Regions from separate parts of the Croceibacterium sp. TMG7-5b_MA50 genome, predicted to be linked through region 1. Evidence: predicted binding sites of a transcription regulator. Region 1 holds the regulator's gene; the other holds the start of a gene.
What was found. The regulator LexA, encoded in region 1, represses DNA repair genes until DNA is damaged. The targets are predictions, from matches to a motif close to GTTCCNCNCTTGTTCT.
Positions count from the first base shown of each region.

Region 2: the regulator LexA is predicted to act here: its motif matches at 4,440-4,455, upstream of V5740_RS08110 (protein ImuA).

Region 1 covers NZ_CP156082.1:792,154-799,973, reverse strand. Annotated here, with positions in the region: gene V5740_RS03975 (molybdopterin molybdotransferase MoeA) at 1-775, shown strand, start outside; gene lexA (transcriptional repressor LexA) at 850-1,524, shown strand; gene V5740_RS03965 (DUF808 family protein) at 1,538-2,476, opposite strand; gene rpsF (30S ribosomal protein S6) at 2,703-3,059, shown strand; gene rpsR (30S ribosomal protein S18) at 3,059-3,283, shown strand; gene rplI (50S ribosomal protein L9) at 3,297-3,899, shown strand; gene V5740_RS03945 (porin) at 4,079-5,524, shown strand; gene V5740_RS03940 (UDP-N-acetylglucosamine 1-carboxyvinyltransferase) at 5,549-6,841, opposite strand; gene folE (GTP cyclohydrolase I FolE) at 6,873-7,481, opposite strand; gene V5740_RS03930 (phospholipase D-like domain-containing protein) at 7,478-7,820, opposite strand, start outside.
Region 2 covers NZ_CP156082.1:1,674,198-1,682,017, forward strand. Annotated here, with positions in the region: gene V5740_RS08100 (error-prone DNA polymerase) at 1-1,206, opposite strand, end outside; gene V5740_RS08105 (DUF6504 family protein) at 1,210-3,756, opposite strand; gene V5740_RS08110 (protein ImuA) at 3,668-4,369, opposite strand; gene V5740_RS08115 (DUF5597 domain-containing protein) at 4,491-6,149, opposite strand; gene V5740_RS08120 (response regulator transcription factor) at 6,280-6,981, shown strand; gene V5740_RS08125 (ATP-binding protein) at 6,992-7,820, shown strand, end outside.

The DNA.
Region 1 (7,820 bases):
TTTCGCGGCGGGCGACCCGCTGCTGCCGGCGGGCGCTCCCGTCGGCCCGGCCCAGATCGCGCTGCTGCTGTCGGCCGGGCACGCCGCGTTGCCCGTTGGCCGACGTCCCCGCCTCGCGGTGCTCGACAGCGGAGACGAGCTGGCCACCGATCCCGCAACCTGCGCGCCGCACCAGATCCCCGCCAGCAATGGCGCCATGCTCGCCGCCATGGCGGGACCGCACGTCGCGACCCTCACCCGCATCGGCCCGGTTGCCGACACGCTGGAGGCGCTCGCCGACGCGTTGCAGCAGGCCGAAGGCGCGGACGTGCTGGTCACCAGCGGCGGAGCCTCCGTCGGCGATCATGACCTGATCCGTCCCGCGCTGGAAGCGTGGGGCGCGACGATCGACTTCTGGCGGGTGGCGATCCGCCCGGGCAAGCCGCTGCTGGTGGCGCGGCGCGGCGATCAATGGATCATCGGCCTGCCAGGCAATCCGGTGTCGAGCTACGTCACCGCCGTGCTGTTCCTGTTGCCGCTGCTGCGTGCGCTGGCCAGGGCGAGCGATCCGCTGCCCCGCACGTTGCGATTGCCCCTCGCTACGCCACTGCCGGCGGCGGGCACCCGGATGGAGTTCCTGCGCGGGCGCCTCACCCCCAACGGCGTGGTGCCGCAGGGTAAGCAGGATTCGAGCGCCCTGCTGAGCCTTGCCGGGAGCGACGCGCTGATTCGCCGCCCTGCACGGGCGATGGCAGCCGCCGCGGGCGAGATGGTGGAGATACACCTGCTCGCTTGACGTATGTTCGGAAGTTTCCTACTTGTTCCGTATCCGTTCCCGAAACGGTCGGTCTTTGTTGGGATAGGCGTCATATGCTCACCGCCAAGCAGCACGAACTGCTTCAGTTCATCCAGCAGCGGCTGGAAGCGACCGGCATCAGCCCCTCTTTCGAGGAGATGAAGGACGCACTCGACCTGCGCAGCAAGTCCGGTGTCCACCGCCTGATCTCCGCGCTGGAGGAACGCCAGTTCATCCGCCGCCTCCCCAACCGTGCCCGTGCGCTGGAGGTGTTGCGTCAGCCTGAGAACACGACGCGGCCGGCAGTTGCCAACGACGTGACCCCCGCCCGCCCGGCCCGCACGACGCCCGAACCGGCGAACGATGTGATCGAAGTGCCGCTGCATGGTCGGATCGCAGCCGGCCTGCCGATCGAGGCGCTGGAGGACAGCCGCAGCCTGCCCGTCCCCGCTGCCTTGCTTGGCGCGGGTGAGCATTACGCGCTGGAGGTCTCCGGCGACTCCATGGTCGAAGCCGGCATTCTCGACGGCGACTACGCACTGGTGAAGCGCACCGACAGCGCTCGCGATGGTGAGATCGTCGTGGCGCTGATCCGGGGCGAGGAGGCGACGCTCAAATATCTGTGGCGCGAGAAGGGCGGAATGGTCCGGCTCGACCCGGCCAACAGCGCCTACGACCCGCAGCTCTACCCCGCCGGCGACGTGCTGGTGCAGGGCAAGCTAGCGGGACTGCTGCGGCGATATAATTGAGGGTCGGGCGCGCTCAGTGCGCGCCCACCTTCAGCACCTTGTGCAGCACGAAGGCGATAATGGAGCCGAGCACCAGCCCGACCACGGCTGAGATGCCGGCATAGCCGAGCCAGCCCAGAACACCGCCCCCCACGCCGCCATGCGCGGCCAGCCAGTGTTCCGCATCATGCGCCAGGTGCGCCGGTCCGGGTACCCCCAGCACCTCGCCCGAATGCAGCACGATCCCGCCGCCGACCCACAGCATGGCGATCGTGCCGACGATCGACAGCAGCGTCAGCACGCGCGGCATGGCCAGCAGCAGTCCCCGGCCGAGGCTCTGCGCGCCGGCGCTGTCCCGCTTGGTCAGGTTGAGCCCGACATCGTCCATCTTCACGATCAGCGCGACCACGCCATAGACGACCACGGTGATGACGATGCCCACCAACGCCAGCGTCACGCCACGCGTCACCAGCGTCTGGTCCGCGACCTCCGCCAAAGCGATCGCCATGATCTCCGCCGACAGGATCAGGTCGGTGCGCACGGCGCCGCTGACCCGCGCCTTCTCGAACGCGGCCGGATCGGTGATCGGATCCTCCAGCGTCTCGCCATGCTTGGCGCCGCCCAGCTTCTCCATCACCTTTTCCGCGCCTTCGTAGGCGAGGAACAGCCCACCGGCCAGCAGCAGCCAGGTGATCGCAGCCGGCAGCAGCTCGCTCAGCAGCAGGGCGCCGGGCAGCAGGAACACCAGCTTGTTGATCAGGCTGCCCTTGGCGATGCGCGCGATCACCGGCAGTTCGCGGTCGGGCGTGAAGCCGGTGACGTAGGACGGGGTGACCGCCGCATCGTCGATCACGACGCCCGCAGCCTTGCTGCCGGCCTTGGCGGCCGCGGCGCCCACATCGTCGATCGAGGCGGCCGCAACCTTGGCGATCACCGCCACATCGTCCAGCAGGGCGACCAGTCCACCGGGCATCAGCTATTCTCCGTTGCAGATTCGCCCGGCTTGGTAGCAGATCGCAGGAGGCGTGCTATCCACGTCAGCGCCCTTGCCTTTCGCGTCCGATCCGCTAAGGCGCCCGCTTCCCGCGCTGGCGATCCGCGCCGCACGGGTCAGCAGAAAGCCGGAGGGGCCGATGCCAGCGCGTGATGCGCATGGCAGATAGCCAGCGATCGGCAGGAAGTGAAAAGGAAGCGCACACATGGCTCTTTACGAGCACGTGTTCCTCGCGCGTCAGGATCTGAGCCAGGCTCAGGTGGACGCGCTCGCCGCCTCGATCACGGAGATCGTGGAAGCGAACGAGGGCAAGGTCACCAAGACCGAGAGCTGGGGCCTGAAGTCCCTCGCCTATAAGATCGACCGCAACCGCAAGGCGCACTTCGTGCTCCTGAACCTGGAAGGTCCGGGCGCGATGGTGGCCGAGCTTGAGCGTCAGAACCGCATCAACGAAGACGTGATCCGCTGGCTGACCATCGCGGTCGAGGAACACGAGGAAGGTCCGTCGGCGCAGATGCGCAAGCAGGAACGTGACCGCAAGCGTCGTGGGGATAGCAACTGATGGCCCGTCCGTTTTTCCGCCGCCGCAAGTCCTGCCCGTTCTCGGCCAAGGACGCCCCGGCGATCGACTACAAGGACACCCGCCTGCTGCAGGGCTTCATGTCCGAGCGTGGCAAGATCGTCCCGAGCCGCATCACCGCCGTTTCCGGCAAGAAGCAGCGCGAGCTGGCCAAGGCGATCAAGCGCGCCCGCCATCTGGGCCTGCTGCCCTACGTCGTGAAGTAAGGAGCGCTTACCCATGGATATCATTCTGCTGGAGCGCATCGAGAAGCTGGGCGGCATCGGCGATGTCGTGTCCGTCAAGGACGGCTACGCCCGCAACTTCCTGCTGCCGCAGAAGAAGGCGCTGCGCGCCAACGACAACAACAAGAAGGTGTTCGAAGCCAACCGGGAACGGCTGGAAACCGAGAACGCCGCCCGCCGTGGCGAGGCCGAGAAGGCTGGCGAGAAGGTGGCAGGCGCCGAGATCGTGCTGATCCGTGCCTCCTCCAACTCCGGCCAGCTGTACGGTTCGGTCAACGTCCGTGACGTTGCCGCTGCTCTGGCCGAGCAGGGTCACGACGTGGATAAGCGCCAGGTCGTGCTGGGCGCGCCCATCAAGACGCTGGGCCTGTTCGACGTGACCATTGCTCTCCACCCCGAAGTGCGCGTGACGGTGAAGGTCAACGTGGCGCGGTCGGAAGACGAGGCCGAGCTGCAGAGCCAGGGCGTGGACGTCATGGCCCGCATGTACGAGGAAGAACGCGAGGAGAGCGAAGGCTTCACCGAAGCTTACGACCCGAACCGCGAGCTGGGCGAATTGCCGAGCGACGAGGACGAGGCGGAGGAAGCCGCGCAGTAATTGCGCCGCTACATCGCCAATGCATCAGGAAGGGCGCGGCACCGCAGGGTGGCCGCGCCCTTTTTGTTAGCGCCGACTACATGCCTTAAGTTTCCGGCGGGTTCCGCCCTTCCCATAGTCACCGATCTGTCATAATCGCGCGTTCGACAGGGCCGATTGACAGGGTTGAAGGACACGACATGACGCGCCGGCGTCCCTATCTGTTTGCAGTCGCGGCAACCGCGATCTGGGTTGCGGTGCCGGTGCAGGCCCAGAGCGTCTCGGACCTCCAGCGTCAAATCGACGAGCTGAAGGCGCAGGTGGAGACCTTGCAGCGGGAGTTGCGGTCAGCCGTGCAGCCCGCGCCAATGGCAGCCACCCCGCCGATGCCCGCCACTCCCCAAGTTGCCCCGCCGGCCGTCGCGGTCAGCGATCCCGCCCCGCCGGTGCTTGCCGACGATGGCACTGCCGATCGCATGGAGCCGCCCGCACGAGCGCCGTGGTACGATCGGCTGCAGCTTCGCGGCTACACGCAGCTGCGCTACAACGCCTTTCTCAGTGGTGATGCGGATGCGCCGGCAGGTATGTCGCGACTGCGCTCTGTCCACGATTCCTCGATCAACGACGACGGCGGCTTCTCGCTCCGGCGAGTGCGCCTGGTCCTGCAGGGCGATGTCACCGACAATATCGAGCTGTACCTGCAGCACGATTTCGGCACCGCCGTGAACAACCAGTCCAGCGCCGAGCCGCGCCAGGGCTTTGGCCAGTTGCGCGACGCCTATGTCGACGTGTTCCTGGATCGGGAAAAGAGCTTCCGGCTGCGGTTCGGGCAGTCAAAGGTCCCGGTCGGCTGGGAAAACCTGCAATCATCCTCGAATCGCATCCCGCTCGACCGGTCCGACGCGATCAACAGCGCTGTTCCGGGCGAGCGCGATCTGGGCGTCGTCGCCTATTACACGCCGCCGCATGTGCAGCGCATCTGGGACCGGCTGGACGATGACGGCCAAAAGCTGTTCGGCAATTACGGCGCCTTCGGTGTCGGTCTGTTCAACGGCGGCGGCACCAACCGGGCGGAGCGCAATGGCAGCGCCATGACGGTGGCGATGGCGACCTGGCCTTTCGAGCTGGACGGCCTTGGCCCGATGTTCCGCGGGCAGGTGCTGGAGCTTGGCGGATCGGCGATGCTGAACCGCATCCGGCCGGAGGTGCGCACCGGCGGCGTCAGCGAGCTGGATTACCGGGAGGACAGGATCGGCGTCCACGCGATCCTCTACCCGCAGCCCTTCGGCGTCCAGGCGGAATGGGCATGGGGACAGGGTCCGCAGTTTGACACCGCCCTGCAGCAGATCAAGGAGGCGCCGCTGAATGGCGGCTACTTGCAACTAACCTATGACCTGGGTGAAATCGGCAGCGGCCGCCTGCTGACCTTTGGCCGCTGGCAGCATTACCGGGGCGGCTGGAAGGCGGCCACCAACGCGCCGCGGCTGGAGACGGACGAGTGGGAGATCGGCGTCGAATGGCCGCTGATGGACGCGCTGGAACTGACGCTGGCCTATGCGCGCATGAAGCGGCGAGAGGCGGACGAGCGGCGGACCGGCCGCGCCGAGGGCGACCTGATCCGCACGCAGTTGCATTGGAGTTATTGAGCGGGGGCAACCGACCCGTCTTGCTCACTTTACCCATTGTACGTCGGCCCCGAGGTTCACGAAGTTATCGACGAAACCCGGATGAGCCCGGCGGATGGGATCAGCATCTAGGATGGTGCTTTCCCCTTCAATGCTGGATGCCACCATCAGCAGGGCGATGGCCACCCGGATGATGTAGGGGCTGGTGACAGTGGCGGGCGCCAGCCTGCTGCCGCCGAAAGTGATCAGCCGGTGCGGGTCGCACAGCAGGGTGTGCGCGCCGAACAGGCTGAGTTCGGTGTGCCAGGTCAGGCCGCCTTCATAGACCTTGTTCCAGAACATCATCTGCCCTTCGGCGCGGGCGCCCAGTGCGATGAAGATCGGCAGCAGGTCGGCCGGAATGTACGGCCACGGCGCGGCCTCCACCTTGGTGATGAGGTGGCTGGTGAAGTTCTCCTCCACACGCAATCGCGCCGGCGCCTCCAACCGGGACCAGCCATCCTGATGCCGGACCTCGCAGCCGAACTTGGCGAAGGTGCGGTCGATCAGTGTGAGGTGTTCCGGGTGGGCATTGCGCACCGCGATGTCGCCGCCCGTCACCGCCGCCAACGCCAGGAAGGTCGCCACTTCGTGGAAATCCTCCGTGAAGGTGTAGTCGGCGCCGGTCAGGTCGCCGATCCGCTCCACCGTGACGGAGGAGGTGCCCTTCCCCGTGATACGCGCGCCGCACAGTTCCAGAAAGGTGCACATCTCCTGCACGTGCGGCTCGCATGCAGCGTTGATGATCTGGCTGGACCCGCTGACCGTCAGCGCGGAGAGGATGAAGTTCTCCGTCGTGGTCACGCTGGCATATTCCAGCCACATGCGCGCCGGTTGGCCGTTGCTGGTGGCGCGGAAGATGATCTCCCCGCCCGTCTGGCTGACATCGGCGCCGAAGCTGCGGAACACGGCGACATGGGGGTCGATCTCGCGCGCGCCAAGCGTGCAGCCCTTCACCTCGTGCTCCAGCCGGGCTTCTCCCAGGCGGTGCAGCAGGCCGGGGATCATCATGATGCTGGCGCGCATCGCCTGCGGCAGGGTGGCGCGGGCATTGGCGGGGATCGCCGAATGGTCGATCTCCAGCACCTTGGCATCCTTGTCCCAGGCGACCTTGCTGCCCAGTTCCCCGAAGAAGGCGACGATCCGGGTCACATCGGTGATCTCCGGCACGTTGCGCAGCGTCACCGGCGCATCGGTCAGCAATGTCGCGCACAGCACAGGCAGTACCGCGTTCTTGTTGGCCGAGGGTTCGATCCGCCCCGTCAGCGGCTTCCCGCCACGCACCAGCAGCGCCGTCATTCGCAATCCTTCACAATCTAGGTGGCGGGCCTCAATAGCCCATCAGATGCAGCACTTCCTGCCGGCTCTTGGAGTCGGAGCGGAAGGTGCCCATCACCTGGCTGGTGGTCATGGCGACGCCAGGTGTCCGCACGCCGCGCGCGGTCATGCAGGCATGGCTCGCCTCGATCACCACGGCGACGCCGCGTGGTTGCAGGTGGTCCCAGATGCACTGCGCGACCTCCGCCGTCAGCCGTTCCTGCACCTGCAGGCGACGGGCATATGCGTGCAACACGCGTGCCAGCTTGGAGATGCCGACGACCTTGTCCGTCGGCAGGTAGGCGATCGCCGCCTTGCCGATGATCGGCGCCATGTGATGTTCGCAATGGCTCTGGAAGGGGATACCCTTCAGCAGGACGATCTCGTCATAGCCGCCGACCTCCCGGAAGACGCGCGACAGGTGGATCGCCGGATCCTCGTCATAGCCCTGGCAATATTCCTTCCACGCGCGTGCCACGCGTTTGGGCGTATCGAGAAGACCTTCGCGGTCGGGATCGTCGCCCGACCAGCGGATCAGCGTGCGCACCGCATCTTGCACATCGTCGGGCACCGGGATCTTGCCCTGCGGCGCCTCGTCATCCGGTCCCAGCAGGCTGCTCATGCGCGGTTACGCTTGCGGAGTCGCTTCATGGAGCGGGCCAATAGGCTGCCGCGGCGGAAAAGGCCACGCCTGCGCGGGGTGAGGACGAACATCTCGGCCGGCTCCTCCGGGTCGAGCATCTGGCGTTCCGCCAGTTCCAGTTCCAGGTCGCTCAGTTCCTGCACCTGGTACGGGCGCAGCGTATGGGTGCGCCCGGCGCCGAGTGAGGTGATGGCGGCGGACATGGATCCGTGCTGTTCCACCAGAGCACCGATCTCGTCACGGGAAAGATCCACATGTTCGCCCAGAAGGTCCAGCCGCAGGTCACGGATCGTGGCGCCGCAATCGCCGTTGCCTGGC
Region 2 (7,820 bases), 880 kb from region 1:
GATCACGTCCTCCCGCCGCTCATGCTCGAAATCGATGTCGATGTCGGGCGGCTCGGCCCGGTTCTCCGACAGGAAGCGTTCGAACAGCAATTCGTGGAGGACGGGGTCGATGGAGGTGATGCCGAGCACGAAGCAGATCACCGAATTGGCGGCGGAGCCGCGCCCCTGGCACAGGATGCCCTGGCTGCGGGCATACTTCACGATGGAATGAACGGTCAGGAAGTAGGCCGCGTAATTCAGCTTGGCGACGAGGCCCAGCTCCTTGGCCAGCAGGGTGCGATAGGCCGGGGGCGGATCGCCGGCGAAGCGTTTCGTCAGCGCGGCGGTGGAAAGCTTCTCCAACGCCTGCTGCGGCGTCTGCCCGGTGATGACCGTCTCCTCCGGGTAGAGGTACTGGTCCTTCAGGTCGCGCGGGGAGAAGGTGCAGCGTTCCACCACCCCCTCCACCGCCGCGAGCGCCTGCGGGAAGCGGGCGAAGCGGCGGGCCATCTCGCCCGGCGGCTGCAAGCAACGGTCGGCGGAGCGTTCGCGCCTGAGGCCCAGTTCGTCGATGGTGCACTTTTCCCGGATGGCGGTGACGACGTCCTGCAGCAGCCGCAGCTCCGGTTCGTGATACAACACATCGCCCGTCACCAGCGGCGTCAGGCCGAACCGTTGCGCCGCCAGCGCCGCCGCATGCAGCCGGCGGGCATCGTCCGGCCGGCGGCGCTGCGTCAGGCAGACATGGCCCCGCGGATCGCCCGATCCGTCGCCGAACAGGTCCGCCATCCAGCGCAGCGCGCCTTCGTCCGGACCGTCATCATCCGGCACCAGCGCGGCGACGAGGCCGGTGGAGTATTCCGCCACATCCTCCCAGTGAAGGAAGCAGCGGCCCTTCTCCCCCCGGTCCGGGCGGGCGCGGCCCTTGCCCAGGGTCAGCAGCCGGGTCAGCCGGCTCCATGCGGCCAGATCCTCCGGCCAGACCAGCAGCGATGCCCCGGTGACGAGGTCGAGCCGGCAGCCCGCGACCATCCGCACCGGGCTGCCTTGCGCCGCCACCTCCTCCGCCGCGACCATCGCGCGGATGATGCCGGCGACAGAGTTGCGATCGGTGATGCCGAGCGCGGGCAGGCCCATCTCCGACGCGGTGGAGAACAGCTCCTCGCACGAGGATACGCCGCGCAGGAAGCAGAAATGGGTCGAGACCTGCAGTTCGGAATAGGCCATGCCTCAATCACCCAGCCCGTGGATGAACCAGCTGAGATCGCCGGTTTCCGCGCTGACACCGTCGCCGCGGCGGAACAGCCAGAAACGCTGGCCCGCCTCGTCCTCCACCCGGTAGTAATCGCGCACCGCCAGCCGTTCCGGCACGCGGCGCCACCATTCGCCCGTCACCCGTTCCGGCCCCTCCGCCCGGACAACGCGGTGGCTGGTGCCGCGCCAGGTGAAGCGGCGCGGCGGCTGGTCCGGCATCTCCGCGATGACGTGGTCGATCCGTTCCGGCCGGGCGAGCAGCCAGACGGGGCGCGGCCAGCGCGGGTGCCAGGGGTGGTCGGGCGGACGTGTATCCAGCCGGCGGACATCATCGGGGCGCAGCATCGCCGCACGCCCGCGTCCGGGGTCGAGCGGGCCGGTGCGGGTCCAGCAACGTTCGGGCACGTCGCTTTCCACCGGGGCCGCGCGCCACAGCCGCTCGGCCCCGATGCGGTTCGCCAATGCGTCGATCAGCGGCGCGAGATCGGGCGCGGCCTCCTCCGCCAGCGTGGGTGCCAGCGATTGCGCACCCAAGGGGTCGGCCCGGCGCACATGCAGCGCCATGGCATCGATGCCGTAGCCGGGCTCGATCTCCTCGATCCGGCGCAACGTCAGGCGCAGCATGTGCACCGCATCGCGGGTCGGCCGCGCGAAGCCCAGCCGCAGCCTTTGCGGCACGCCGTCCACCCGCGCGGCGACCAGTTCCACGCTGCGCGCACCCTGCCCCGCCTTCGCCAGCTCCACCGCCAGCCGGCGCATCAGTTCGTCCAGCCAATGGGCGATCGCCTCCGGCGTGGCGATCGGTTCGGCGAAGCGCTGTTCCACCACCACGCGGGTGGGCAGCAGCACCGGTTCGGACGGCTCGGCCACGCGGCCCCAGGCCTGGTCGATCCGGTCCGCCACCGCCCGGCCGAAGCGGCGCACCAGCGGTGCGCGCGGCATGGCGGCGAGCTGCCCCACGCTGTCCACCCCCAACCGCGCCAGCAGCTCCAGCGCCCGCGGCTCCAACCGCAGGGCGGCGACCGGCAAGTGCGCCAGCGCCTCCGCCTGACGGCCCGGCTGGAGGATCTGCGCCGCCTCCGCCGCGCCGAAGCGGGCAAGCGCCCAGGCCGCGCCGGCGGTGTCCGCCACCGCCACCCGCGCGGCGATGCCGTGGCGGGCCAGCAGGCGCAGCAGCCGGCGGCAGAAGCGCGCCTCCCCGCCATGCAGGTGTGCGACCCCGGTCAGGTCGATGAACAAGCCATCCGCGTCGGAGATGGTGACGTTCGGTGCCCAGCGGCGCGCCAGCAGTTCGGCCAAAGTGCGCAACGCTGCCGCATCGCCATCCGGATCGGCCTCGCGCACCTCCAGTCCCGGCACCTGCGCGCGCGCCATGGTCAGCGCAGTACCCGGACCGATCCCGACGCTGAGCGCAGCGGCATTGGCGGCGGCGACCTCCACGCGCGGGCCGGTCTTGCGCACCGTCACCAATGGCGGCTCGTCAATCGGCGTCACGGCGAGGCCGTCTGCCTCCTCATCACGGCATACGCGCGCGACCACGCTCGCCAGCGTGCGGCCGGTCTGGAAGAAGCGGCCCTGCCCGTAAGTGGGCGCGGTCGGTTCGCTGCGGCCATGATTGTCGGGATGCGGCCCTTCACCGGGGAACTGCACCGCGGGCATCGCCGCCAGCTGCTTCAGGCTTTGCGCCACATTGGGCGGCGCGACATAGCCGGCCTCCCCCCCATGGCCATCGCGCGCGCTGCGTTTGGGCGCTTTCATCTGGCGGCGGACCACCACATCCTCCCCCGGACCATGCACCGGCGGCATGGCGGCGAACTGGCGCAGCGCCGCGCCACGCCCCGCCTTTGCCGGCGCGTCCTCCCCCGGGAAGCGCAGCGGCGGCACGTCGGGCCGGCCATGGCCGAGGTTCGGGCCGACATCATCGGGGCAGAGGCCGAACGGATTGTCGATCACCTCCGTCTTGCGCGACAGCTCGCCCGATCGGGGGCGCTGATGCGTGGGCAGGTTGTTCACCGCCGTTTGCAGATCCTCCCCCAGCCAGCCGCGCGTGCCGGGGCGGAACAAGGGTTCCGCGCCTTCCGTCCGGCGCGCCATCTCGCGAAGTGGGGCAGGCGCGGCGAGCCGCTCCTCCGGCGGGTGGCTCAATCCCTTGCGGGACGGCCCGCCCCTGAACGGATTGTCCGCCGCCTTGCTGACGCGGCCCAGTTCGCGCTGGGGCGGGCGGCGATGGGCAGGCAGCGCCTCGATCGCCGCCTCAACCTGCTCGCGCGTGTCGGCCAGGCCGCTGCCAGTTCCGCTGCTGCCAGCGTCGGGGTCGCTGCGTGCCCAGCGCGCGCCGGGTCGCCAGCCGCCCTCCTTCGGGACGGAGCAGTGCTGTGCACGCTCCGCCGCCGCATCGGCACCGATGGCGTGGAAGGCCGCACGGCCGTCAGCTTCAGCCGACGGCGGCGCGTGCCGGCGCTCCGACCTGCGCAGCCGGTCGATCGACCAGCTGGGCAGGTAGAGCGAGGCGACCCGCTTCATCCGATCCCTCCACCACCAGTTCGAACGGATCGCCGCCGCGCTGGCGGACGCATTGCAGGTGCCAGCATGCCCGGCCCAGGCCGTCCCACGGCACGGGCAAGGATGGGGCATGGGCCACGCGCCAGCGGGTCACCGCGGCGGATGGTGCGGCCAGCGGGTCGGCGCCATTGCGGGCCGGGCGGCGCAGCAGCAGGGCAATCGTCCCGCCACCTTCCGCCGCCAGTTGCAGCCGCCGGGCCTGCGCCATGGGCAGCCGGCGCGCCTCCCCCACCACGGCGCCGAGGCCGCGATGCCGCAGCCCTTCCTCCAGCAGCGCGAGCAATTCGGCATCGTCGCGTGCCTCGGCATAGATCACCCGCGCCGGGGCAAGGCCCGCCTGGTACAGGCCGGGTGCGAACAGGTCCCGCCCGCGCACCACCCACAGCACCTCGCCCTGCGAACGGGCGGCGATCCCGGCGGCGAACAGCACGGCCGCCGCGTCATCCCCCCACCCCTGCCCACGGCACGACACCTCGTGCAGCGCGTCGAGCCGCATGCCGCCATCCGCCAGCCGGCCATCAACCCGGTCGATCCCGAACGGCAGGACCGGCCGCTCCCGCTTCTCGCCGGAGATCAGCCGCACGCTCTCGCGAAGCTCGGCAAGGGTGGGAACAGGATGGGGCACAACGACTCGCAACAGGAACGTTCTCTATTTGTTCCGCTCGGCACCCCGCCGTCAAGGACCCGCAAGCACCTTACCGATAACGGTACAGCTTCACCTCGTGCACCCGGCCCTCAGCCCCGTCGCGGGCGTGCAGCCGCAGCACCTGGCCCTGCCCGTTCTCGTCGCCGTTCAGCCGCCGCCCCCGTACCAGCCGTCCGTCACGCAGTACCAGTTCATCGATGCTGTCCAGCCCCACGATGGCTGGTCCGGGCGTATCGGCGGTGAAGGTGACCACGGCATCGCCGCTGCCCACCACGGTGAAGCTGTCGGGTCCGGTCTGCAGGAACATGGCGGCGACCCGGCTGTTCGGATCGACCCGCCCGTCCGCACCTTCCGCGCGCACTATGTTGACCGTGTAATCACCCAGCCGCATGCGCCCGGCGCGCTGCGCGGCACCCTCCATGATGAGCGTATGGGCCTGCCCCTCGGCCTGCTTCTGCAGCAGCAGCGGCGCGAGCGGCGCCAGCCGGGCATAGAGGCCGGCGATCGCGCGGTCGTCCGCATTGCCGGTGCCCACGCCGATGCTGGCATCGCCCGCCGCCGGCGGGGCCGCCGCGCCATCTATGCCGAAGGGCGAGAAGCCGATCGCCCGCAGCGAGCCATAGGCATAGAGCGCGTTCGCCGCCCCGTCCGGCCCGCCACGCGCCTCCGGCACGAACAGCGGGTTGTCGGGGCGGGCATATTGCGCCGCCCAGGTTCCGAAATCGTCGAAATAGATGTCAGGCGACACGAAATCGAGCGAGGGCGCGCCGACCTGCCAGATGTCGATCGCATGCGGCAGGGGTCCGCCCGAATTGTACTGGCCGGGCTCGTAATTGGGCCGGATCAGCGCGGCATTGGTGAACATGGGCAGCGCGTATTCGCCCTTCCCGGCGGCGGTCACCACTTCCACGAAGGTGGCGTAGTGCCAGGCCATGAACAGGCTGTCGGTCATCGACCCGCTGCCGAACACCTCCTGCCAGGTACCCTCCATCCGTCCGCCGGCGGCCTCCCACGCGGTGCGCAGGTCGGGGTTCAGCGTCGTGCGGTTCGCCGCCAGGTGAGTGGTCAAGGCGGAAGGGACAGGTCCGGCAAAGGCCGCCTCCGCCACGGCGGAATGGTCGCGCGATTGCGGGATCACGCCGACCTCGTTCTCCACCTGCACCATCAGGACGGTCTGCCGCACGCCATCCACCTGCCGCAGGTGCCGCATCAGCGCCGCATAGGCGCGGGCATCCGCCTCGCGCACCCCCGCACTGAATGGCGACAGCCGTTCCGTCCCGCGGCCGTCGCTCAGTTCCACGCGCGGGAAGCGGGACTGGTCCCGCTTGACCCAGCCGGGCGCGTAGGAGGAGAAGGTGTTCTTCCACGATCCGAACCACAGCAGCACCAGCTTCAGGTCATGCTGCCGCGCTGCCGCTAGCATGCCGTCCAGGTTGCGCCAGTCGAACCGCCCCTCCTGCGGCTCGATCGTCTCCCATGCCACCGGCACGAGCACGGTGTTGAGGTTCATCGCCTTCAGCCGTGGCCAGACCGTTTCCATGTAGGTGAGGTCACTGGTGGAGGAGTTCGCCGTCTCCCCGCCCAGGATCAGGTAGGGCGCACCATCCACGATCAGCTGCGTCGCCTCACCGCGCCGCTCCAGCCGCGGGAGATCCGCCTGCGCGTGAGCCTGCGCCGTGGCGACGATCACGAAGGTTAGCGCTAACACAAATTGGCGCAGCATTGTCGGCATACGACCCGTTCCATCCTCTGTCCCGCATCCAGTGTGCCGCAGCGCGAAGGACACGACAAGGCGTTCCGGCCTTGTCGCCAAGTCGCACCACGGGCAGAGGGGATATATGAAAATCTTGATCGTGGAGGATGACGGGCCGCTCCGCCTGCTGATCGGGCGGACCTTGCGCGACTACGGCTTCGAGACGGTGGGCGTGGGCTCCGGGGCGGAGATGCAGCCGCTGCTGGATGGCGGCGGGTTCGACCTGCTGGTGCTCGACATCATGCTGCCCGGCACCAACGGGCTCGACATCTGCCGCCGGGTGCGCGCGAACAGCGCGATGCCGATCATCATCATCAGCGCGCGCGGCCAGCAGACCGACCGCATCGTGGGGCTGGAACTGGGGGCGGACGATTACCTGTCCAAGCCCTTCGGCCCGGACGAACTGGTGGCCCGCGTGCGGGCCGTGCTGCGCCGGACCAGCGGCGCCGTGCAGGCGCCCGCCGACAAGCGCCGGCGCATCACGTTCGACGGGTGGACCGTGGTGGAGGAACGGCGTGAACTGTTCGCACCGGCAGGTCAGGAAGTGCCCCTGTCGGGCGCCGAATACGACCTGTTGCTGACCCTGATCGGTTCCGCCCAGCGGGTCGTTGGCCGCGAATACCTGCTGGAACAATCGCGCAAGCGCATGTCGGGCGCGTCCGACCGCTCGATCGACGTGCTGGTCAGCCGGCTCCGCTCCAAGCTGGGCGAGCATGGCGGGGAGGCGCTGATCAAGACGGTGCGTGGCGCCGGCTACATGTTCACGCCCCGCATCGAACGGCAATGAGCGCCTGGCGATGAGCCGGGTCCATCTCTGGCCCGCCAGTCTGACCGGCCGCATCACGCTGGTGCTGCTGGTGGCGGTCTTGGTGGAGTTCGCCGGCACCGTGCTGGTGTTCGGGGAGGCGGAGCGGCTGCTGTTGCGCACCGGCCAGGCGCAGCGCGTGGCGGAACAGGTCGTCGCCGCGGAACAGGTGCTGGGCCCGTTGCCGCCCGCCGTACGGGCCAAGGCCGCGCCGGGCCTGTCCACCCGCCATGTCGCCTTTGCCGCCTCGGCCACCGCGCCGCCCGTGCGCCCGCAATCCGACGTCACGCGCGCCGCGCTGGCCGCCATGCTCGACTGGGAACCGACGCTGCAGAAGGATGCGCTGCGGGTCGGCCTGTCGCAGGGCAAGTTCGGCGGACGCCGGCTGGAAGGCGGCGTCCGGACCGATGACGGCAGCTGGATACTGTTCCGATCGCGTGAGCCGGTCAGCCACTGGCATGCATCCCTACGCTGGATCGCCTCGCTCGTGATGCTTGCCACGGCGGTCCTGCTGGTTGCCGTGCTGCTGGTCAGGACCATGGCCGCACCGCTGCGGGCGCTGTCGTCCGCCGCCGACCGCATCGGCCTGTCCCCGCAGCCGATCCTGATCGAACCGGGCGGCCCGCAGGAGATGCGCCGCCTGGCGGAGGCGTTCAATGCGATGCAGTCCCGCATCGGCGAATTGATCGACAGCCGGACGGAGGCGCTGCTGGCGGTCAGCCATGACCTGCGCACCCCCCTGTCCCGCCTGAAGCTGCGGCTGCACGGACGCCTGCGCGAAGGCGACCAGGAAGCCATGCAGGATGATCTGGCGGAAATGC